3 regions of the Sphingopyxis sp. 22461 genome follow, and region 2 is predicted to be linked to each of the others. Evidence: riboswitches for the same ligand, from Rfam matches in the RefSeq annotation. Region 2 holds a riboswitch; each other region holds the start of a gene.
What was found. A riboswitch is a leader RNA that binds a small molecule or an ion and turns the genes downstream of it on or off. The one in region 2 is predicted to bind cobalamin.
Positions count from the first base shown of each region.

Region 1: another riboswitch for cobalamin. It lies ahead of metE (5-methyltetrahydropteroyltriglutamate--homocysteine S-methyltransferase); the one in region 2 lies ahead of cobO (cob(I)yrinic acid a,c-diamide adenosyltransferase).
Region 3: another riboswitch for cobalamin. It lies ahead of ACTJI5_RS05635 (TonB-dependent receptor plug domain-containing protein); the one in region 2 lies ahead of cobO (cob(I)yrinic acid a,c-diamide adenosyltransferase).

Region 1 covers NZ_JBQENY010000002.1:462,771-470,501, reverse strand. The annotation lists gene ACTJI5_RS04895 (hemerythrin domain-containing protein) at 1-168, opposite strand, end outside; gene ACTJI5_RS04890 (hypothetical protein) at 243-464, opposite strand; gene ACTJI5_RS04885 (hypothetical protein) at 473-784, opposite strand; gene ACTJI5_RS04880 (acyl-CoA thioesterase) at 938-1,342, opposite strand; gene metE (5-methyltetrahydropteroyltriglutamate--homocysteine S-methyltransferase) at 1,332-3,644, opposite strand; cobalamin riboswitch at 3,761-3,963, opposite strand; gene ACTJI5_RS04870 (hypothetical protein) at 4,308-4,604, shown strand; gene ACTJI5_RS04865 (hypothetical protein) at 4,724-5,302, opposite strand; gene ACTJI5_RS04860 (hypothetical protein) at 5,321-5,614, opposite strand; gene ACTJI5_RS04855 (RNA-directed DNA polymerase) at 5,892-7,523, shown strand; gene ACTJI5_RS04850 (hypothetical protein) at 7,633-7,731, shown strand, end outside.
Region 2 covers NZ_JBQENY010000013.1:91,190-98,920, reverse strand. The annotation lists gene ACTJI5_RS20030 (family 20 glycosylhydrolase) at 1-200, shown strand, start outside; gene ACTJI5_RS20025 (phytanoyl-CoA dioxygenase family protein) at 222-914, opposite strand; gene ACTJI5_RS20020 (ABC transporter ATP-binding protein) at 911-1,684, opposite strand; gene ACTJI5_RS20015 (FecCD family ABC transporter permease) at 1,678-2,679, opposite strand; gene ACTJI5_RS20010 (ABC transporter substrate-binding protein) at 2,676-3,530, opposite strand; gene cobO (cob(I)yrinic acid a,c-diamide adenosyltransferase) at 3,530-4,138, opposite strand; cobalamin riboswitch at 4,317-4,536, opposite strand; gene ACTJI5_RS20000 (MFS transporter) at 4,692-5,930, opposite strand; gene ACTJI5_RS19995 (sulfatase family protein) at 5,976-7,535, opposite strand; gene bglX (beta-glucosidase BglX) at 7,546-7,731, opposite strand, start outside.
Region 3 covers NZ_JBQENY010000003.1:128,552-136,282, reverse strand. The annotation lists gene ACTJI5_RS05645 (DUF1636 domain-containing protein) at 1-233, opposite strand, end outside; gene ACTJI5_RS05640 (hypothetical protein) at 233-778, opposite strand; gene ACTJI5_RS05635 (TonB-dependent receptor plug domain-containing protein) at 778-2,742, opposite strand; cobalamin riboswitch at 2,885-3,068, opposite strand; gene ACTJI5_RS05630 (S41 family peptidase) at 3,120-4,577, opposite strand; gene ACTJI5_RS05625 (RlmE family RNA methyltransferase) at 4,612-5,310, opposite strand; gene ACTJI5_RS05620 (Ppx/GppA phosphatase family protein) at 5,307-6,398, opposite strand; gene ACTJI5_RS05615 (glycine zipper 2TM domain-containing protein) at 6,588-6,995, opposite strand; gene ACTJI5_RS05610 (esterase-like activity of phytase family protein) at 7,157-7,731, shown strand, end outside.

The DNA.
Region 1 (7,731 bases), on a different contig from region 2:
AACCTCTTCCTCGATCTGCGCATGGATCTTGAGCTCGGTGCAAATCTGGTCGGCGATGCGGCCCTTTTCCTTGCTGCCGTCGGCCTTTTCGAAGCTTGCGAACAATGCCTCGACCTCGCGGTGGTCCTTGGTCAGGATGTGGGTGGCGTCAGTATCTTCGCGGTTCATTGCAGTCTCCGTTCATTGCCTCCCCCGGAGTGAAGGAGAAACGGGGGGCTGAGACGAAGGTTGCGCGGGAGCGGCTAATATCCCCCCTGCGCGCCGGGCGGGCGGTAGAAGCGATGGCGAGTGACCGCGCCGTCGATGATGTGACCACGCAGACGCAGGCGCATTTCCTCGGCGCCGGCGGGCGTGGTGCAGATGAGGCGGGTGCCGCCCGATTGCAGCGGCTCGATCGCGCTGATGCTAACGCCTTGCGACAGGCAGATTTGCTTCACCTCGGCCTCGGGGAGCGCGAGATTCATCGCGCGGCTCATTCGAAGCCCGGATCGCGCGCCCAGGCACGGATCGCGGTGGCAACCTGTTCGTAGCCGGTGTCGCTGGCGGTTGCGAGCGCGAGCGGGCGTCCGCCGAGCTCGGCGTTCTCGCTATTGAGAAAGGCGATCGCGGGATCGCGTCCGCCCATCGTCAGAAAGGCGAGTTGGCTGATGTCGCCCTGGCGCCGCGCGTCGTCGCGGGGCAGCGGCGCGCGCTTTGGGCGGAAGAAGCTGTTCGACCGCGTCCTGGCGGGGGTAGCAGTCTCCTCGGTGACGGCCGGGTTGGCGAGGCTCGTTTCGGGATTCATGGCGCGCGGCTCCTCCTTGTAAGCGGGAGCGCGCATGTCTCTCAGTCGCGGCGGCCTACGAAAAACGCGTGCCGCGATAGTCTCTATATGGGGGCGCTGTGGGGACATTGTAAGGCGCCGCCGGGGAATGGTTCCCCGGCGGCGCGCTTTGGTCTAGGCGATCTCCCCGGCGAGCGGGCGGACGGCGCGCGGGCGGCGGTCGGGACCGACGGCGACGAAGATAAAGATCGCCTGCGTGACCTTGTTATCGTCGTCGGCGTGACGATCGCGCGCCCAGGCTTCGACCTCGACATGCATCGAGGTGCGGCCGACTTTCACCAATCGCCCGAACACCGAGACCTCGTCGCCGACGAAGACGGGGCGGTGGAAGGACATGCCTTCCACCGAGATCGTCACCGCGCGGCCGCGTGCGTGGCGCGAGGCCACCGACGACGCCGCAAGGTCCATCTGCGCCATCAGCCAGCCGCCGAAAATGTCGCCATAGACATTGGCGTTGGCGGGCATCGCGGTAACGCGGACGGCGGGCTGGCCGGTCGGCATGGCAGGCTCAGTTTGCATTATAGGCGCCCCGGATGCGCATCGCCTGCGCGGCGGCGACCATCGCGATCAGCGCGGGGCGAACCTCGTCCCATTTGCGCGTCTTGAGCCCGCAATCGGGGTTCACCCAGATCTGCGCGGCGGGGACATGTTTGCCGGCGAGGGTCAGGAGGTCGGTCATCTCGCGCTCGACGGGGATGCGCGGGCTGTGGATGTCGTAGACGCCGGGGCCGACTTCGTTCGGATAGGCGTAGGTGGCGAAGGCATCGAGCAGCTCCATCTGCGACCGCGCGGTCTCGATCGAGATGACGTCGGCGTCCATCGCGCCGATCGCGCGGATGATGTCGTTGAACTCCGAATAGCACATATGCGTGTGGATCTGCGTGTCGTCGCGGACGCCGCTTGCGGTGATCCGGAAGCTTTCGACCGCCCAGTCGAGGTAATGCTGCCATTCGCTGCGGCGGAGGGGGAGGCCTTCGCGCAGCGCGGCTTCGTCGATCTGGATGATCGCGGCGCCGGCAGCCTCGAGGTCCTGCACCTCGTCGCGGATCGCGAGCGCGATCTGGCGGCAGCTCGTCTCGCGCGGCTGGTCGTCGCGGACGAAAGACCAGTTGAGGATGGTGACGGGGCCGGTGAGCATGCCCTTCATCGGCCGGTCGGTCTGGTCCTGCGCATAGCGCCACCAGTCGACCGTCATCGCCGCGGGGCGCGCGACGTCGCCGTAGAGGATCGGCGGGCGGACGCAGCGCGAGCCATAGCTTTGCACCCAGCCGGCGCGGGTGAAGGCGAAGCCGGCGAGCTGCTCGCCGAAATATTGCACCATGTCGTTACGTTCGAACTCGCCGTGGACGAGGACGTCGAGGCCGATTTCCTCCTGCCATTTGACCGCGGCGCGCGTTTCGACGCGCAGATAGCGGTCGTAGGCGGCATCGTCGATCTCGCCCTTGATATGCGCGGCGCGCGCCTTGCGGACCTCGGGAGTCTGCGGGAAGCTGCCGATCGTCGTGGTCGGGAAAGCGGGGAGGGCGAGGCGCTTTTGCTGCGCGTCGCGTCGGTCGGCGAAGGGCGAGGCGCGGTTGGTGGCGGACTCGTCGAGCGCGGCGAGGCGGGCGGCGACCGCGGGGTTGTGGATTTTTGGCGAGGTCTGGCGTGCGACCGCGGCGATGCGCGAGGCCGAGAAGGCGGCGAAGCTCGCGTCCTCGCCTTCGTTCAGCGCCTTGGCGAGCGCGGCAAGCTCTTCGATCTTTTGCGCCGCGAAGGCGAGCCACTGCGCGATTTCGGGGTCGAGCGACGTTTCGAGCACGAGGTCGACGGGGACGTGGAGGAGCGAGCAGGACGGGGCGAGGATGAGGTCGCGTTTGCCGGCGAGTTCCTTGAGCCGCCAATAGAGGTCGGGGAGGTTGGCGCGCCAGATGTTGCGGCCGTCGACGACGCCGAGCGAGAGCAGAACGTGCGGCTGGAGCTTCGTCAGGGCGGGTTCGAGCTGGCCCGGCGCGCGGACGAGGTCGAGGTGGAGGCCGTGGACGGGAAGGTCGGCGACGAGACCCAGATTGTCGCCCAGACCACCAAAGTAGGTGGTGAGCATCAGCTTCGGCCCGCGGGTAGCGAGGCGGGCGTAGGCGCGTTCGAAGGCGGTGCGCTGCTCGGCCGAAAGGTCGAGGACGAGGCAGGGTTCGTCGATCTGGACCCACTCGGCGCCGGCCTTGGCGAGGCGGGCGAGGATTTCGGCGTAGGCGTCGAGAAGCTGCGGCAGCAGCGCGAGCGGTTCGACCGCCTTGCCCTTGGCGAGCATCAGATAGCTGACGGGGCCGAGGAGGACGGGGCGCGTTTGATAACCCAGCGCCTTGGCCTCCTCAAATTCGTCGAAGATCTTGGTCGAAGCGATCTTGAACGTCTGACCCGCGGTCAGTTCGGGGACCATGAAATGATAGTTGGTGTCGAACCATTTGGTCATTTCCTGCGCGGTGGTGTCGTGGCTGTGGCCGCAGGCGGACGGCCCCGTTGCATCACCTTGCGCGCCGCGGGCCATGGCGAAATAGAGGTCGGGGTCGACGGTGTCGCCGCTCCAGTCGTAGCGCGGCGGGATCGCGCCGATCAGCGCGCTGGTGTCGAGGACGTGATCGTAGAGCGAGAAGTCGTTCGAGGGCAAAATGTCGGCGCCGAGTGCCTTTTGCCGCGTCCAATTGAGGGCGCGGAGGCCCGATGCGGCGGTCTGCAGTTCGGCGAGCGTGGATTTGCCCGCCCAATAGCTTTCGAGCGCGAATTTGAGCTCGCGGCGAAGGCCGATGCGGGGGAAGCCGAGGGTGGCGACGCTGACAGTCATTTCTTCAAGCACCTTGCAAGGGGCAAGGCGCCGGGCAGACGAGCAGGCACGCGTCTGCGCCCGCAAAGCAAGGGTCGGGCGCAGCCATGCATGCGGCCTGACCGGACACCCCGCCGGAGGACGTATCTGACGAGGCAGGTCTCCTGGCTCACGGATCGACGCGGCGGTCTGGCCTTCCCGGTTCCTTGCGAACCAGTGACACATAGCGACCATCGCTCACCGCTTACAGTTGCGGGGGCAGCGCCGGTTTTGCACCGGCTTCCCGTCTTAGCTCCACGCCGTGCAACGGGCGCGGAGAACCTCGACAGGTTGGAACATAACGAAACGGCAGGCTCTGTCAACACACATATAAAGAATTCTTTATATGACATTTCCGGGGCACGGATCGGGCGGCGCCCCGGCCCGGCGCGCCATGCCATCGTCAAGTCGTTTGTCGATTCGAAATGGCGACCCGTCGAACGGACTGCTGATGATACTGGGCAGTATGACAATGATATGCCGTATATTTTCGAGGTCGTGCGCCGCCCTTCGTGGTGCCGTCCGTATGTCCGTGTGACGCAGGAGACGCATCGCCGACCCAATATTTCGCCCCCGGCGGCGGTCACGGCTGGGCCAGCCGTCGGGACTGCCCCCTTCGTTTCCCCCACCGAAGGCTCTCCCCCAATGAAGCTCCCCCAGCAAAACCCCAGCGGCTCCAACGACGGCGAATGCGACTGTCTGCCGCGTCCAGAAATACAAGCCGACAGGCCCGCGCTGACGACTTTTGTCCTGCGATACCAGGATGCCTGGTTCGGAATGGAAAAGCGCGTCGCGTTCGAGGCCGAAGATGTCGCGGCGGCGCTCGTGATGATGGAGCGCGAGCCGATTGGCGCGTGGGCCGAACTCACGAGCGAGGGCGAACTGATCTGCCGCCGCGGGTATGAGCCGGGCGGCGCGGCCGGCTATTGGGTCGTCGACTGAGGCGCGGGGCGTCAGAAACGCTCGCGGACCATCTCCCCGCTCTTCGCGCACGGCGCCTTCGCGTTGCCGGGGTCGATCGCATACGCCAAACCTCGTCATTCGCGCGAAGAGGATAGGGTTCAACCGCTCGCCGATTTCCGCAGCTTTTCGCTCGCGGGCGCCGGATCGTTCGCGGGCGCGGGGAGGCCGAAGAGGGCGCGGCGGGCGGCTTCGCCGGCGCGGCGCAGCGGTTCGACGAGTTCGGCATGGGCGGCCTCCCACGCTTCTTCCTCGTCCGCGTCGAGCGTGCGTTCATAATCCTCGTCGCCGAACGCGCCTTCCTCGATGCCGATAAAACCGCCCGGCGGCGGGAAGTTGGTGCGCAGCTCGCCGGTTTCCTCGTCGTGCCAGACGGTCATTGCCGCGGCCTCTTCCTCGGGGGTCGGCCCCTCCTCGTCAGCGCTTTCGGGTCCGGCGTCGAAAATGGCGGAAATCTGCGCAACTTCATTCGCGATTGCGGTTCCGCGCCACAGGCTGGCGAGGGGATTGGCGCGGTTGTCGCGCGCGGCGAGCCAGAGCGCGAGGGCGGCCGCCATTCCGTCCTTCTGCCCCTCGGCGTCGGTGTTTTCCGCCCCGGCGGCGCCCGGCGCCACAGCTTCGGCGGCGTCGAAGAGCGCGAGGAAGCCCGGCCAGTCGCCGGCGATGATCTGCGCGAGCATCTCCTCGCCCAGCCATCCTCATTTTTGGGGTGCGCGCGTTTCGACCATCTTGTCGAGCCGCGCGAGCATCGCGAGGCCGAGGCGCGAATCGATGCGGCGGCGCTTGGTGAAGGTGCGGCCCTCCTCGCGCTGGATCTCGGCGGTTTCGTCATAACCCCAGATCGCGCGGTCGAGCAGCTCGTCGACAAGCCGCCCGCGCGCAATCAGCAGCGCCGCGGCGCAGCCGAGCCTGAACGCCGCGCCCTCGGGCCGCTGCTTCAGCTGATAGACGGCGGACGGCGACATGCCGACCTTCGCCGCCGAAATCTTCACCGACCCGTTGGTGGCGAAGGCTTCGAGAAAGTCGCGCTGGAGCCGCGGCGTCCAGTGATAGCTGCCGGGGGCAGGGATGGTGGCGGGGTTATGCGCGGCGTCGTCTATCGATTCGTCCTTTCGGTTAGATAAAACCGATGAAATGAACCATATGGGTGAAATGTAGGAAAGGCTTCTTTTCGCTCTTTGACGGCGCCAAGGTTGAGATGTATCTGCGCCTAATAGTACCGGTGCTGAGACGAAAGCGCGCCGTTATGCTTGTGAGAGGAAGAGCAGAATGGCCGCCAATGTGACCAAGGATCATTTTCTGAAAGCTGCCTTAGAAATAGGGCAGAATGGCGAAAATGATACGTTGCCCTACGATATAGATGCTCAATTCGTGAAAGAAAAATCCGAACAGCTATCGGAAATTTGCTTTGGTTTGTTTGAGCGTTTGGAGAAAGTTCAGCGCGCTCAAGCTGTGTCTATAGTTAACTCATTTAACGTGGGAGCGGAGAGGTTACTCGTTGCTACCGGCTCGCACGGATTTCGGATTACGACAAAGCTCCACCCGTTCTGGAATCTTTATCTGAATGGTTTGGCTTTTGGGATAGCTGAGGCGAACGAGCCGCTTAGATCAAATAGAGTTCATTCGTACCGTCTTGGTAAAGATCCAGCCCAACTGTTTGATCGAGATAGATCATGGCGTGCCTATAAAGAGGCTACGCTAGCCGATAATGCTATGGAGCTTGAGGGAGCGGTGGTCGTTCAAACAGACATATCTAGCTTCTATGATAGGATTTATCACCACAGGCTGGAAAACTCCCTAGATCGGATATTCCCGAACAAAAATATATCAGTTCAAATTGATAGGCTGCTAAATAAGATATCGTCAGGGAGGTCATTCGGCCTTCCTGTCGGGGGCCAGTGCTCTCGTGTACTTGCTGAAGTGATGATGGTTCCGATAGATAATTCTTTATCCGACGCTGGCCTGCATTGGCATAGGTATGTCGATGATTTCACAGTTATTTGTTCGTCTCAGCAAGATGCATATACTGCACTATCGGTCCTCTCGCACGCATTGGCCGATTTCGGCTTGTCTCTCAACAGGACCAAAACCACGATTTTGAGTGCGAAGCATTATAAGGAATATGTGGCCGCTCAGCTTGGAGATGGCGAAAGCACAAGCGTAGCTTTGAGGGAACTCGATCTTCATTTTGATCCTTACTCCGACCACGCGCAGTCGGAGTATGATGAGTTAAAAAAGTCTGTTGAGAATATAGATATCGAGTTCTTGCTGAATCTTGAGAGAGAGAAATCTCAGCCAGACGCATTTGTTCTCGCACAGATCAGCCGTACCCTGAAATTCCAGGACCCCCAGACCGCAGCCAATTTATGCGCAACGCTTTTGGATCCAAAGAATCTCGATTCTTTTCGAGCCTCTTGGTCGAAAATTATGCGTGGCATATATGCAGTTAGAGCGAGCGAGGAGTTTTCAGAGATATTCAAAAATATTGATGATTTGCTAGATATTGTACCTCAGAAGGTGCCTCATCTTCTCTTACCGGAAGGGAATGTTCTTCATTATCTGCGAGCAATTAGATTTGTTAGATCGGATGTCAGGGGGCGCTCGGTCCGAGAAATATATGATAGGACATCTTCTCACACCGTTAAACGTGCTTGCATAGATTGCTGGCGGCATTGGGCAGATAGTGCGAGCTTTCAACGGTTGCGAAACCAGTGGCAGAACTTGGGAAGCTCTGAACAGCGTATGCTTTGGTTGGCAGCTAGCAGATTTGGGGATGAAGGTACGCACGCGCGCAAGCAACTGCAGAGCACGTTGAATACCGCTTGGCGGGTTGGTGTCGAATTTGGCAATGGGCCAACATTCGCTACTCTATATGAGGAATGGTCGAAGGATGTTGCGTAGGAGATTACCGCTACGCGACCCTCGCACAGTTGCGCGCGACATACCGGGCATACTGGATATCCTTTTTCCTCGACTTAGCGGGGGACTGGTAACATCGTTGAATAAGCGAATGTTCCACTTTGAAGAGATAGCGCCGATCCATGATTCCCTCGTAGTATCGAGCGCTCTCCAACCGTCTATGCTTTTCGAGTTGTCGGTCGTACGCGCA
Region 2 (7,731 bases):
CGCCGGGCGCGCGGATCGCGAACGGCAAGCTCGAGGCGAACAGCATGTTCCCCGGCACCGCGATCGAATATCGTGTCGAGGGCGGCGCGTGGACGCGCTATGCCGGGCCGGTGGCGGTCAGCGGTGCCGTAGAGCTGCGCAGCCGCTCCGCCGATGGCAAGCGCACCAGCCGGACGGTTCGGGTCGAAGCTGCGCGGTAGGACGGGCCGCGGCGGACCGGGTCAGGCGGCCTTCATCCACACGACGAGCGCAAAGCGCGTCGCGCGCGCAGGCAAGGTACGATGCGGGGTGAAGCGATCGAGGAACAGCACCGTCCCCGCCGGGCATGCGGGCTGAACACGCGGCAGGCCCGCAAGCCGCCATTCGGGGATTTCAAAGCCATCGTCGCCCTCGCTCGCCAACGGTGCGGGCTGGCGCCCCGCCGCAATTTCGAGCCCACCACGCTCGGGTCCGGCATCGCTGAGGGGGATCCATGCGGTCACCATGACTTTGCCGCATCCGGTGCCGTCGTCGCGCGCAACGTCGCTGTGCCAGGCGTGGCGATGCTCGGGAAAACAGGCGATGCTCGCGCGCACGCGCACGATCTTGCCCGACAGCGCGCGGCCGCCGAGCCGCCCGGCGGTTTCGATCAGCCGCGGATCGTTCGCGAGTGCCTGAAGCCTCTGCCCGCGATGCGTGTCGGTACACACTGCGACGCGCAGCAAATTCGCGACGCTGCGCTCGTGCGCGTACACGCGGTCGATCCGTTCGCTCGGCGGGGCGTCGGGGCAGCTTTGTTCGAAGGGCAGGTACAGCGCGCGTGAGACGCGGTCGATATGTTCGGCGATATCCGTTTGCGCCGCGCCGACGAATTCGGGATCGAACAGCGGCACCGCCGCATATCCCTGCTCGGCGAACAGCGTTTCGGCACTCATCGGGCGCGGCCGAACAAGGTGATCGTTGGCCACTCGCCGCCCGTCTCGACCTCTGCATCGATGCCATAGACCGCGCGCAGCCGCTCAGCGGTCAGCACCTCGCCAGGCGTCCCGTCGGCAACGATCCGGCCTTCGTCGATCAGCAGCAGCCGGTCGCAATAGCGCGCCGCGAGCGTCAGGTCGTGGAGCACCGCGATCACCAGCGCGCCGCCCGCCGCCTCGGCGCGCAGCATGTCCATCACGTCGATCTGATGTCCCGGGTCGAGGCTCGCGAGCGGTTCGTCGGCGATCAGCGCCGGCGCTTCGACCGCGAGCGCCCGCGCGAACAGCACGCGGGCGCGCTCGCCGCCCGACAATTCGGTCGCGATTCGGTCGCGCAGGTCGAGCACGTCGGCGCGCGCCATCGCGCGCTCGATCGCGGCGGTGTCGGCATCGGCGATCCGCGACATCGGCGCGAGATGCGGCAGCCGCCCCAGCCCGACAAGCCGCTCGACCGTCAGCGGCCAGTGCAGCGTCTGCCCCTGCGGCACATAGGCGATCCGCCGCGCAAGCTCTGCGCGCGGCATCGCCGCGGCATCGACGCCGTCGACGCGCACCGTCCCGCTCGCCGGCACCAGCGCGAGCATCGCGCGCGCGAGCGTCGACTTGCCCGCGCCATTGGGGCCGACGATCCCGGTCAGCGTGCCGGGCCCGAATTCGGCACTGACGTCGTGGACGACGGCGCGGCGGCCGAGCGTGACGCCGACATGGTCGAGGACCAGGCTCACCATAGCCGTCGCTCCCGCATGAGATGGACAAGGAAGACCGGGACGCCGAGGAACGCGGTGACGACGCCGAGCTTGAGCTCGTTCGTCGTCGGGATGATCCTGACGCCGAGGTCGGCGAGCGTCAGCAGCGCCGCGCCGCCGATTGCCGAGGGCAGCAAGATCGCCGAGGGGCTGCGGTCGGTGAGCGGGCGGATGAGATGCGGTACGATCAGCCCGACAAAACCGATCGCCCCCGTTACGGCCACCGCGCCGCCGACCCCGATCGCGGTGCCGATCAGCAGCCGGAGCCGCGTGCGCCGCAGGTCCGTCCCGAGCGCCTGCGCCGCATCTTCCCCGAGCGTCAGCGCATCGAGCGCGCGCCCGTTCCACAGCAGCATCGCGGTGCCGATCGCGATGCACGGCAGCGCGATCCATACATGGTCGAACGACCGGTTCTCGAGGCTGCCGAGCAGCCACGTCATGATCTCCATCGCAGCGAACGGGTTCGGCGACAGGTTCAACGCCAAGCTGGTCCCCGCCACCGCCAGCGTTCCCACCGCGATGCCAGCGAGGATCAACGTCAGCGGGCTTTCGGCCTTGCCCGAAAGGATGAAGAGCAAAGCGAGCGAGAGGAGCGCGCCTCCCGTGGCGAGCAATGGCAGCACGATCGGATGGATGTCGGCCAGCCCGAAATAGATCGCGGCGACACCACCAAGCGCTGCCGCGTTCGACGTGCCGAGCACCGACGGCTCGGCGAGCGGATTGCGCAGATAGCCTTGCAATGCCGCGCCCGCGAGCCCGAGCATCGCGCCAACGGCAATCGCGAGCAACGTGCGCGGTAGGCGGAGATCGAACAGGATGACGCTCGCGACCTTGTCGCCGTCGCCGGTCGCGGCCGCCAGCAGGCGCGTGACCGACAGGTCGACCGCGCCGAACAGCAGCGATGCGACCGCCGACACCAATGCCAGCGCCGCCAACGCGGCGATCAGCGACCAGCGGGGGAGGGCGAAGCGGGTCATGAACGGCCCCCATCGATGCCCGCGATCTGCGCCGCCATGCTGCGCGCCGCTTGCGAGTAGGCGGGGCTGCTGCACACCGTCCACGCCTGCGGGACGCTGATGCGCGGAATGTCCTTGAGCGCCGGATGATGCAGCATTTCACTCCCCTGGTCAGTCACCTTGTCGGTCGCGCTTTCGACGATCAGGAAGTCGGGCTCGGCCGCGACCATCTCCTCGAGGCTGAGCTGCGAGAGCGGCGGCTTGCCGAGCTTGCCCGCGAGGTTGACGAGGCCGACGCGCGTCATCAGCTCGTCGATCAGCGTGCCCGTCCCGGTCATATAACCGCGCCGCTGGTAATAGGCGGCGACGCGGCCCTTCCCCGGCTTCGGCAGGCCCGCCAGCTCACGCTCCATCTGCGCGATCAGCGCCGTGCCGCGCTCGGGATGGCCGACCGCCGCCGCGGTTTCGCGGATCGAGGTGTAGATTTCATCGAGGGTGTTCGCGGTGGCGAGGTCGAGCAGCGGATAGGTGTGCTTCGGCAGCGCGCGGAGCGCTGCGCTGCGGCTCGCCGGCATGCCGATGATCAGGTCGGGTTCGATCGCGAGAATCTGTTCGGCCGAATTGCTGAGCAGCGGTATCCCGCGCGCCTTCGCCGCCTCGCCCGACATTTCGCGGTCGGTCGCATTTTTTGTCAGCCCCGCGATCTGCTTTCGATCTGCGAGCGCAAGCACAAGCTGGTCGGCACAGAGGTTGATCGACACGATGCGCTGCGGAATCGCGGGTGCTTTCGCGGGCGGGTTGGGGGAGGCTGCCCACAACAGGCCCGCGCCGCCCGACAGCGCCGCGAGCGTCAACAGGCCGCGCCGCCGCATCAGAACTCGATCCCCCGCTGCGCCTTCACATTCTGTTCGCGGAACGGATGTTTCACCTGCGCCATTTCGGTCACCAGGTCGGCGGCGTCGATCAGCTCCTGCGGCGCATTGCGGCCGGTGATGATGACATGCGTCATATGCGGCTTGGCGGCGAGCGCTTCGAGAACCTCATCGACCGGCAGATAGTCGTAACGCAGCACGATATTGAGCTCGTCGGCGATGACCATCGCATAGCTTGGGTCGGCGATCATCCGCTTGACCTCGTCCCACGCTTCGCGCGCCACCGCGATGTCGCGCGTGCGGTCCTGCGTGTCCCAGGTGAAGCCTTCGCCCATCGGCTTGAACTCGATCAGGTCCGGGAAGCGGTCGAATACCGCTTTCTCGCCCGTCGCCATCGCGCCCTTCACGAACTGGATGACGCCGACCTTCATGCCGTGGCCGATCGCGCGCACCGCCATGCCAAGTGCGGCCGACGTCTTGCCCTTACCGGGGCCGGTGTGGACGATGATCAGGCCCTTTTCGACGGTTTTCGTCGCGACCTTCTTCGCCTGCGCGGCCTGGATTTTCTTCATCTTCGCCGTGTGTTCGGCGTCGGTACGCGTTTTCATGGGAAGACCCCCCGCACGCCGGCAACGAAGGCGGAGCCTGCCGATGCGCGGGCGCGATCGACCGGTGCTGGCGTCGCAAGCGGCGTAATGCCTGCGCCTCCGGCACCGAAGCGGCTCCAGCCGCTTGGTCGTCGCTCGACGGATGTCTCCGTGCCGCGGCCTTTCCCTGGGCCAGGGCATTGAGCGACCCACGCCGGCAGGTCTCCTGGCTCGCGGGTCAGGGCTTGATGCACGCCTTCCCAGGGTGGCCCCAGTGGCTGATCCGAAAGTTTCGGACCGGTGCATCGCGCTCGCCGCTTACAGTTGCAGGGACAGCCTCGGTTTCGGGGGTTCAGGACGAACCCCGTTACCGCGTTCCCATTTTAAGCCCTCTCGGGCACCGACGCGATCATGCGCGGGGCAAGCCCCGCCCGCGCAGCCCATAAAGGAGCCGCGCTTTTTCGCAATGCCTATTGCCGTTCGACGATCATCGCCGCGCCCACCCCATCGCGCCGAGGCTGCTTACCCTGTTCGCGCTGCCGACGCTCTATGCGCGTTATGGAAGGCCGCGCGTCTAGGGCAACAACCTGCCTTCGTCGCGCCGCGGCATCGGCGCGACGAAGCGCAGCACGAGCGCCGAGAGGATCAGCCAGCCGGCCGAAATCAGGATCGCGGCCGGTAGTGACGCCAGATCGGCGATCAGCCCGAGCGCATAGGCGCCGAGCGCCATCGCGCCGAAGGTTACTGCCTGATAGATCGACAGGCAGCGGCCGAGGATTTCCTCGGGCGAACGGAGCTGCATCGCGACGTTGAGCGTCGTCAGCGTCGACACCCACGCCCCGCCCGCGACGAAGGCGGCAACGATGACCCATGGAAGGCTTGTCGTGAGCGCGACCGGCAGCATCGCGGCGGCAAAGATCAGCGAGGCGGCGGTCACCACCCGGTCGCTGCCCCAGCGGTGCCGCGCCGAACTCACCAGCAGCGCACCGAAGATCGACCCCGCGCCGAAGGCGGCAAGGCATAGGCCATAGATGACCTCGGTCCCGTGCAGCCGGTCGCGGACGAGCGACGGCAGCAGCGCCTGAAACCCCGCGGCGCCAAAGCCGAACGCGAAGCCGCGGATCAGCACGCGGCGTACCGGGTCCGAATGCGCGCAGAAACTTATGCCCGCGGCGATCGCGGTCAGCATCGAAGTGCGGCGCCGCGGCGTGGTTTCGGGATGCCAGCGCAGCAGCACGACGATCAGCACGATATAGCTGATCGCATTGAGCCCAAAGGCGGCGGCCGTGCCGACAATCGAGATCAGCAGGCCGCCGAGCGCCGGGCCGACGCTGCGCGCAAGGTTGTACGCGATGGTGTTGAGCGCGATCGCCTGCGGCAGGTCCCTCGGCCCGACCTGCAGCCGCACCGACGCCTGCCACGCCGGGCCGTTGAGCGCGGTCCCGCATCCGACGGCGAGGGTGAAGAAGAGCAGGCTTAGCGGCGTGATCGCGTCGAGATAGGTCGTCAGCGTCAGCGCCGCCGAGACGATGAGCATCCCCGTTTGCGCCGCGAGCATCACGCGCCGCCGGTCGAAATTGTCCGCGATCGCGCCCGCGAAGATACCGAGCAGCAGGATCGGGATTGTGGCGCCCGCCTGTACCAGCGCGATCAGCAGGTGCGATTGGGTGAGTTCGGTCATCAGCCACGCCGCTGCGACCGACTGGATCATCGACCCCATGTTCGACGCGAGGTTCGCGATCCAGATCGCGCGAAACGCCTGGTAGCGGAACGGCGCGAGCGCGGAGGGCGGGGGTGGCGTGTCGGGACTCACGTATCTGCGCCTAACCCCGCTTGGCCCCCGCGACAAGTCGCCGGCCTAGATCGAGGGTCCGCTATCGTCCTGATACTGGCGCCGAAGTTCGACCAGCTTCCGCTTCATTGTAGCGATCGGCGCCTTCATCGCCGGGTCGTCGAAGCGGTTGTGCATTTCGCCGGGGTCGGTCTTCAGATCATAGAATTCCCAGGCATCGATGTCGGCGCCGTAAAAGCGCACGAGTTTGTAGCGCTCGCCGCGCACGCCATAATGCGCGCGAACCGAATGGAAGCCCGGATATTCGTAATAATGATAATAGACGTCCTTGCGCCAGTCGGCGGGTGGACGGGCGGCGAAAAGTGCGCGCATCGACCGGCCCTGGATGGTGCCCGGACCCTTCACCCCGGCAAAATCGAGGAAGGTCGGCGCATAGTCGATATTCTGAATCGGCGCCGCAACGCGAGTGCCCGCACGGATATGCCCGGGATATTGGATTAGGAACGGCGTCCGCATCGATTCTTCATAGATGAAGCGCTTGTCGAACCAGCCATGTTCGCCGAGGTAAAAGCCCTGATCCGATGTGTAGACGACGATCGTATTTCGCTCGAGGCCGCTGTCCTTCAGATAGTCGAGCACCGCGCCGACGCCCTCGTCGACCGCGGCGACGGTGCCGAAATATTGCTGCATGTAGCGCTGATATTTCCAGCGCGCCATGTCCTGTCCCGCGAGCTTCGCCGCGTTCATCCGGTCGTTGTCGGCCTGCATCAGCGCGTCCCATTCGGCCTGCTGCTTGTGCGTCATGCGGTCGAACGCGCCGGGCCACCGGTTGTAGCGAAGCTGTGCCGATCCCGCCGCGACCGTCATCTTGAGGTCGTGGCCTTCGTACATGTCGCGATAGATATTCATTTCCTGCGCCGCGGCCGCGCGGCGTCCGGCATAATTGTCGAAATAATTGGCCGGGACGGGGAAGGTTAACCCCTGATACTTCTGCACATGGCGCAGCGCGGGCATGAAATTGCGGTGCGGTGCCTTGTGATGGATCAGGATCGCGAAGGGCTTCGACTTGTCGCGGCCGTTCTTCAGCCAGTCGAGGCTGTACTGCGTGATAAGGTCGGTCGCATAGCCTTCGACGACGCTGCGCCCCTTCGGCGTGATGATGTCGGGGTTATAATATTCGCCCTGGTCGTCGAGCACCTTCCAATCGTCGAAGCCGATGCCCGCGGGCGAATGGTTGATGTGCCATTTGCCGAACATCGCGGTGGTGTAACCCGCCTGCGACAGCGCGCGGGGCCAGACCCAGACATCATTGTCGAACTTGTTGCCATTCTGCTTGAAGCCGTGCGCGTTGCTCTGGCGGCCGGTGAGCAAGGTTGCGCGGCTGGGGCCGCAGAGCGAATTGCCGACGAAGCTGTTCGTGAAGATCGCGCCGTTTCGCGCGATCCGGTCGATATTCGGCGTCGGCGCGAGCTTCGACACCGGCGACCCATAAGCCGAGATCGCCTGATAGGCATGATCGTCCGACATGATGTAGACGATGTTCGGCCGCTCGGGCCCCTGCGCGCGCGCCGGTGCGGTGAAGACCAGCGGCGCGGCGGCAAGGGCGATCAGGTTGCGGACACGCATCGGCGTCATCCTATTCGGACAGCTCGAAACTGGCCTCCGACCCTTCGGCCGACGACGGACCGACCCACAGCTTGAACTGGCCGGGCTCGCTGCCCCAGCTCATGTCCTGGCGCGTGAAGGCGAGGTCGGCGTCGGTCAGGGTGAAGCGGATCGTGCGCTTCTCGCCCTTCTTGAGCATCACCTTCTCGAAGCCCTT
Region 3 (7,731 bases), on a different contig from region 2:
ACCTTGTCGGGCGCGCGCAGGTGGACGGTGCAATGGTCCTGGCATGCGAACAGGCACGCCATTTCCTGCACCGCGATGCCGGCGTAGCGCGGATCGCCTTCCTTAAGCTGTTTCAGCGCCTCGACGAGCCGCGCACCACCGCGCACGCCGTCGGCGTCGTCCCGGGATTCGCGGCTGTGGCGGCAGGTGTTGCACACCACGACCGCGGGGCCCGGGTCGACGCGCGTCAGCATTATGCCGCCGTTGCCGGTTGCGGCGGCGCCGGGACGCCAACCGCGACGAGCGCGCGATACAGGGCGTAAAGCCCGATCAGGATCGCACCGTTGCGCACGAACTGTTCGGCGAGCAGGTCGGGTGCCATCGCGGTGTGCAGCCCGCCGAGCACAAGCGCCCATAGGAGGATGATGCCCTTGAACGCCGTGAACCCCGCCGCATAGGCGAGGCTGAGCCGCGCCGCGACCGAGCGGTATGGGAGCGCCCGCAACGCCGCATAGCTTGCGAGCGCCGATCCCACCGCGGCGGTGCCGAGCCCGGCGCCCCAGCCGAGCGTGCTCCCGTCGCGCGGATAGCCGAGCAGAAAGAAGCCGACGAACTGGCTCGCGGCCCAGGCGAGCAGCATCAGCGCCACGCCGTCACGGCGGCGCATATGCACCGCCGCGAGCGCCGCAAGCGCCGGAAAGGGGGTCGCGCAGGCGAGCGCGAGTGTCGTCGCGGTGCTCGCTGCCGTCAGCAGCGAGACCCAGAGCGCCGAGGCGCTCCGGTCCGACAGCGCGGCCATCAGAAGCGACCCCGGATGCCGGCGTAGATGCTGCGGCCGAGCGAGCCATAGCGGAACGCCGTCATATATTGCTCGTCGAAGATATTCTCGGCGCGCGCGAACAGCTTCACCGCATCGGACAGCGCATATTCGGCGCGCAGGTCGACGAGCGTATAATCGTCGAGCCGCGTCGCATTGCTCGCATTGTCATAGCTCTTGCCCGACCAGCGCACCGCCGCACCGAGTTCGAGCCCGAAGCCGAAGGCATAGCTCGCCGAGGCGTTGGCGGTGTTGCGGGGGCGGCGCGGCAGCCATTTGCCGAAATTGGCGGTGCCTTCCGAGCGGTCCTCGGCGACGATCCAGCTGGTATTGCCATCGAGCGTCAGCCCGCCGAGCGTGAGCGCCGCGGCCGCCTCGACGCCATGTGCTTCGCTGCGCGCGACATTCAGATAATAGCCGAAGCGCGGGGTCGCCGGGCTGCTGCCGGGCACCGTGCAGAGCGGATCGGTCGAGGTCGGAAAGCTGCAGCTGTTGAAGATGATCTGGTTCGTCGTCGTGCGGTCGAACCAGCTCGCGCCGACGACGAGCTTGCGGTCGAACAGATGCTGCTCGATGCCGGCTTCCCAGCCATGCGCTTCTTCGGGATCGAGCCCGACATTCCCATATTCACTGAACAGCTGATAAAGCGACGGCGCCTTGAAGCCTTCGCCATAGCTGGCGCGCAGCACGGTGCCGGTGGCGAGACGCCAGACGCCGCCCGCCGCGAACAAGGTTTGCCCGCCGTAGCGGTCGTGATCGTCATAGCGGACGCCGCCGTTGAGCGTCAGGCCGTCGATCGGCTCGATGCTCAATTGACCATAGGCGCTCGTGAGTTCGGCCTTGCCGCGCACGAACGCCGGAAGCGGGGTCGCCAGCGATGCCGAGGGCGAACGGCTGCGGAAGTCCGAGCGTTCATTCTCGGCCCCGAAGATCGCGGTGATGCGATCGGTAAAATCGAAGCTGCCCTGATATTCCCAGCGCTTGTTCTGGCCGTCGGCCTCGAAGCTCTGCGGGCGTGCGCGGTCGGGGTTGAAATTATCGCGGTTGGTGTCGGTATAGGCAAAAGCGACGCGGTTGCGGAACCGTCCGCCCGCGAGGTCGAAATTGAGCCCCGCATAGCCGACGAATTCCTTGTTGAGCCCATAGTCGTTGCTGTCGGTATTGAAGCCGTCGAATTCGACGCGGCCGCTCGAATAATAGCCGCGGACCTCGGCGCTGACATTGTCGGCGAGCGCCAGTTCGGCGCGGCCCGAAAGATTAGTGTTGCGATAGCCGTCGCGCTCGACCCCGCCGAACGCCTTGGCGTGCGACGAAATGCCGTCGGTGGTGAAGCGCTGGCCGCCGAGGCGCCAGGCGAGCGGGCCGGTACGGCCGCCGATCGCCGCGCGCGCGCTGACGGTCTCGCGCGACCCGGCCTCGAGGTCGAAGCTGCCTTCGAGCGATTTTTCGGGCGAGGCGGTGACGACGTTGACAACCCCGCCGATCGCCTGGCTGCCCCACAGGATGGATTGCGGGCCGCGCAGCACCTCGATCCGGTCGATATCGCCGATGAGCAGGTTGGCGAAGTTGAAGCCGCCGCCGGTCGACGACGGATCGTTGAGCTTCACCCCATCGATCACGACGACGGTGTGCTCCGATTCGGCGCCGCGGATGCGCAGCGAGGTCGAGGTGCCGTAGCCGCCGTTGCGCGCAATGCTGATGCCGGGCGTGCGGAGCAGCAGTTCGGTGACGCCGATATCCTGCGCGCGGTCGATCGCTTCCTTGTCGAGCACGGCGATCGACGACGGCACTTCGTCGAGCGTCAGCGGCGCGCGCGTCGCGGTGACGATGATGCTGTCGCCGTCGGCGGCGACAGCGTGCGCGGTCGACGCTTCGTCGGCGAACGCAGCGGAGGATGCCGCAACGGCGGCGAGGCAGATCGAACTTCGGAAAAACACTTTAAACACAGGATAACCCCTCGACAATGCCGCTCACGAACACGGTCGATGCGGTTGTCCCGGGGACACACGACATCGCCCGCGCCCATGCGCGGCCAAGCTTGTCGTCATGCGGGTTCACCCCCGTCCGCCCGGCACACCCTGTCCGCGCGAAAGACGACGGCGACGGGCAGGTCTCCTGGCTTGCGGGTCAGCGCCGGTCGGCCGCCTTCTCGGGACCGGAATCCCAATGGCAAGTGGCCGATGGCTCGCCGCGTACAGTTGCAGGGGCAGCCGGGGTTTTCCCGTTCCCTCTTAGTCCCCGTCGCCGGGGAACCTGTCGCTTGCCGCGGCCGTTAGCCCCTTTTTCGGGCCGCGGTCAATTGCTGCGATGCAGCAGGGGGCGATCAGAACAGCCCGGGCAGTTCGCGCTGCGCCGCGCTCGGCCGCTCGGGGGTCAGCATTTCGGGCTCGGCGAGCACGCGCGCGCTGCGGCTCCGCGCCGCCGCCCCCGCGCTGGCGTCGGCGATCCGCGTGGTACAAGCGGTGCCCGACAGGAAGCCGATCGCGGCGCGGATCGACGCCTCGCGCGGGTCGCCGAGCGGGACGGTCAGATCGTCGCTCGCAGCGCAGCTGTTCGTGATTTTCGGAGCGAGGCCGTCATAATAGTCGCCCGCGCCGGCCGAATTGGCCGTCGCAAAGGCGACGACGCGCATGCGGTCGTCGCATTCGGCCTTGTCGAGCGCGATCTGGCCGACCGGCTTGCCATAGGTGTTGCCGCCGACCAGCGTCATATTGGCGCCGAGATAGGGCAGCATCGAATTGATCACGAGTTCGCTCGCCGACGCGGTCGACGCGGTGCCGATAAAGGCGATGCGCGTCGGCGCGATCGACTGGCTTACCGGCGCAAAGCGGTGCTCGTCATTCTCTGCGGATTTGTTCGGACGAAAACGGGTCTGCGAAAACAGCTGCCCGGCGCGGCCCGCGCCCATCAAATCGCCCATCAGATTGGCGGTCGAAACGAGGCCGCCGCCATTGTAGCGGAAATCGATGATGATGTCGGTCACGCCGCGCGCGCCGAAATCGGCGAAGGCCGCCTTCAACTGGGCGTCCGCCGACGAGATGAAGGTGCGGAGGTTAAGATAGCCGTAGTTGCGGCCGCCCTCGGTGATGATCTTTGCGCCATAGCGGTCCGAAACCGGGTCGAGCGAATAATCGGCTTTGGCAACGGTGACGTCGCGCGTTCCGGCCGCGTCGGTGATGCGCAGCACGCGGCTGACCCCGGGGTCGCTCGGGCCGAGTGCATTGGTGAGGCCCGCGGTCCCTTCGGCGGCGACGATGCTCGCCACGCTACGCAAATTTCCGCTGTTCGTGCCGATGGCGACGATCGCGGTGCCGCGGTCGATCCCGGCAGCAAAAGCCGGCGCGCTCTCATAGGCTTCGGCAATGAGGATGCGCTGACCCGCCGCATCATAGCTCATGCGGACGCCGAAGCCCGCGCTCGACCCACTGGCGTAGAAGGCGTTCTCCTCGGCGATCGAGGTGATGTAGGTAAAGAAACGATCCTTGTTCAGCGCGCGCGCCGGGGCGACGAGCGCGTCGATATAGGATTCGACATTGCTATGGCTCGCCGCGCTGACGTTCGCGATGTCGTTCGGGAACAGATACCATTCGTCGATCACCGCTTTCGCAAAAGCCTGGCGCGACGCCAGCGCGCAAGTGGCGGTCGGGGTGGGGGTTGGCGTTGGGGTGACCGTGACGGCGCCGCCGCTTCCGGGGGTGCTCGAACCACCCCCGCCGCCGCACGATGCCAGCATCAGCGCGGCAAGCGTCATAGCCGCGACCGACTGCCCCGACTTGGCCATCAAAATTCTCCCCCGGTTCGAGCCATTACACTGTTTATTCCGCGTCCTTGCTCCGGCCCTTGAAGCCTTGGGCGATGACATAGAGCTCGGGCGACCCCTTGCGGCTCGCCGGCGGTTTGGCGTGCTTTACCGTTGTGAAGTGACGTTTTAGTAGAGTCAGCAGTGTGTGATCCGCCCCGCCCGCGAACACCTTGGCCACAAACGCGCCGCCGGGCAGCAGATTCTGCACCGCGAAATCGGCGGCGGTTTCGGCAAGGCCGATCGTGCGCAGATGGTCAGTCTGTTGATGGCCGACAGTGTTCGCCGCCATGTCCGAAATGACGAGGTCGGGGGCGCTGCCGAGCGCTTCGATCAGCGCGTCGGGCGCCGCATCGTCCATGAAATCCATTTCGAGGATTTCGACGCCCTCGATCGGCTCGCAGTGGAGCAGGTCGATCCCGGCGACACGCGCGCGCGGGTTCGCCTTGCGTACGACCTGCGACCAGCCGCCGGGCGTGATGCCGAGGTCGACGACCGCGCGCGATTTCTTGATGAAGCCGAATTTCTCGTCGAGCTCGATCAGCTTGTACGCGGCGCGCGAGCGATAGCCCTCGGCCTGCGCGCGGCGCACATAGGGATCGTTGAGCTGGCGTTGCAGCCAGCGCGTCGACGAGACGCTGCGCTTGCGCGCGGTTTTGACGCGCACATGGAGACCGCCGCGGCCGCTGCCACCCTTTCCGCCGGCACCGCTCATTTGCGATACTCGCGGCGGGTGACGGGGATGTCGCGGCCCTGCATCGCCAGCGTGCGCAGGATGCCCTCGCGGATGCCGCGGTCGGCGACACCGACACGCACGGCGGGCCACAGGTCGATGATGCTCTCGAGGATCGCGCAGCCCGCGACGACCAGGTCGGCGCGCTCGCGGCCGATGCATGCGATTTCGGCACGATCGGCGATGCTCGCGTCGGCAAGGCGGCGGCTGATGTCGCGCATCGCATCGGATGGGACCACCAGCCCGTCGACCGCGCGCCGGTCGTATCGCGGCAGGTCGAGGAAGACGCTGGCGAGCGTCGTCACGGTGCCGCTGGTGCCGAGCAGGCGCAGCTTCTGACCGGCAAAGCGTTCGGCGCGCCCGGCAAAGGCGGCAAAAGCTTCGCGCGTCACTTCGCGCATATGCGCATAGGCGGCCTGGCGGCCGGCGAGGCTGTCGTCGGGAAGCGGCGCATGTTCGGTCAGCGAGACAACGCCCCACGGCACGCTGATCCAGTCGTGGATCTTGACGTCATGGTCCGACACATCGACGTGCATCAGCTCGGTCGAACCGCCGCCGATGTCAAAGATCAGCGCCGGGCCTTCGCCGGGCTCCATCAGATTGTGGCAGCCGAGCACCGCGAGCCGCGCCTCTTCGGCGGCCGAGATGATGTCGAGGACGATGCCCGTTTCGCGGCGGACACGCTCGGCCAGTTCCTCGCCGTTGCTCGCGCGGCGGCACGCTTCCGTCGCGACCGCGCGCGACAGCGAGACGTGGCGGCGGCGCAGCTTGTCGGCGCAGATCGACAGCGCCGCGACGGTGCGGTCCATCGCCGCGTCGCTGATGCGGCCGCTGCCGTGCAAGCCTTCGCCGAGGCGGACGATGCGCGAAAAAGCGTCGATGACGACGAGCTCGCCATTTTGCGGGCGGGCGATCAAAAGCCGGCAATTGTTGGTGCCAAGGTCGATCGCGGCATAGCTGCGCGGCCGCGTGATCGGCATCGGACGCGATTCGCCACCCGCCTTGTTTCGTCCTTTTACCGCCGGGCCTGGCCGCGGCGGTCGCCCTGATGGCGCTGCCATTTGCCGCATGGCTATCGTAACCTGTTCTGCTCACGCGCCCGCAAGACCGCAGGCGTGCACTTGGCAGCAAACCTAGGCTTTCCCGGCCATTATGGCAAGGCCTCCTCCCCGGCCTGCTGGGCGCAAAGAAAACCCCGCCCGGCGCGGGGCCGGGCGGGGTGGAGGAGGGAAGGAAATTATTGGGGGTCGGGACAGCCCTTAACGGCAGCCGTCATTCCCCTTGTCGATCGCGCGGCCGGCGAGGGCGCCGACAGCGCCGCCGATGATCGTGCCGACCGTGCGGTCGCCGCGGCCGGCGATTTCATGACCGGCAAGGCCGCCTGCAATCGCACCGATCACGGTGCCGCCGGTGCCCTTGTCGCACTGGCGATAGTTGCGGCGGTCACCACGGTAATAGCGGCGATCGTTGCGGTAATCGCGGCGGTCGCGGCGATAGTCGCGGCGGTCATAGCGGTCGTAGCGACGATCGTCGCGGTCGTAGCCGCTGTAATAGCTCGAATAGCCGTCGCGGTCATAATAACCGTTCTGCGCCGCGGCGGGAGCCGCCATGCCCAGCGTCGCGGCGGACATCAGGGCGGCGATCGAGAGGGTCACCATCTTTTTCATTGTCGTTCTCCTTCGTCGTCATTGGCCCGACTGGGCTTTGTCGATGAAACAGGTTTTGCCTGATTCGCATTGAGCGAAGCCTGAACATGGTTGTTGGCTGATGTTCAGCTTTCTGCGGCGAACCGCTTCCCTTTCGCGTATCGCCGCCCTAACCCGCGGCGATGCGCCGCTTGCTCTTCGCTGCCCTGATCTTTCTTGCCGTCGGTCCGGTGCCCGGCACCGTCATGCGCTTTCCCAAGGGCGACATGACCGAAGGCGCCGCCGCGCGTCCGCTGGTTTTCGCGCCCGAGGCTTCGGGTGCGATGCGGTTCGTCCGCGGCTGGCATCTCGTCAGCCCGCACAGCCGGTTCGGCGGCTTTTCGGCGCTCGCGCGGATGGGGCCGGACCGGTTTCAGCTGATCGGCGACAATGGTTATGGAGTGCGCCTGACGCTCGATGCGCGCGGTTCGGTTTCGGATGTCCGGATTCGCGCGCTGCCGACGCCCGACGGCAGGCCGCAACGCAAATCCATGGTCGATGCCGAGGCGATGTTTGTCGCCCCCGAAAGCGGCAAGAGCTGGATCGCGCTCGAGGGGATCAACGAAATCTGGCGACTCGATGCCGGTCTTTCGGCAATCGAGTCGCGACGCAAGCTGCCCGAACCGGCGCGCTGGCCCAGGAATCGCGGGCCTGAGGCGATGACGCGGCTGCCGGACGGCCGGACGGTGGTCTTTCTGGAAGACGCCAACGACGATCC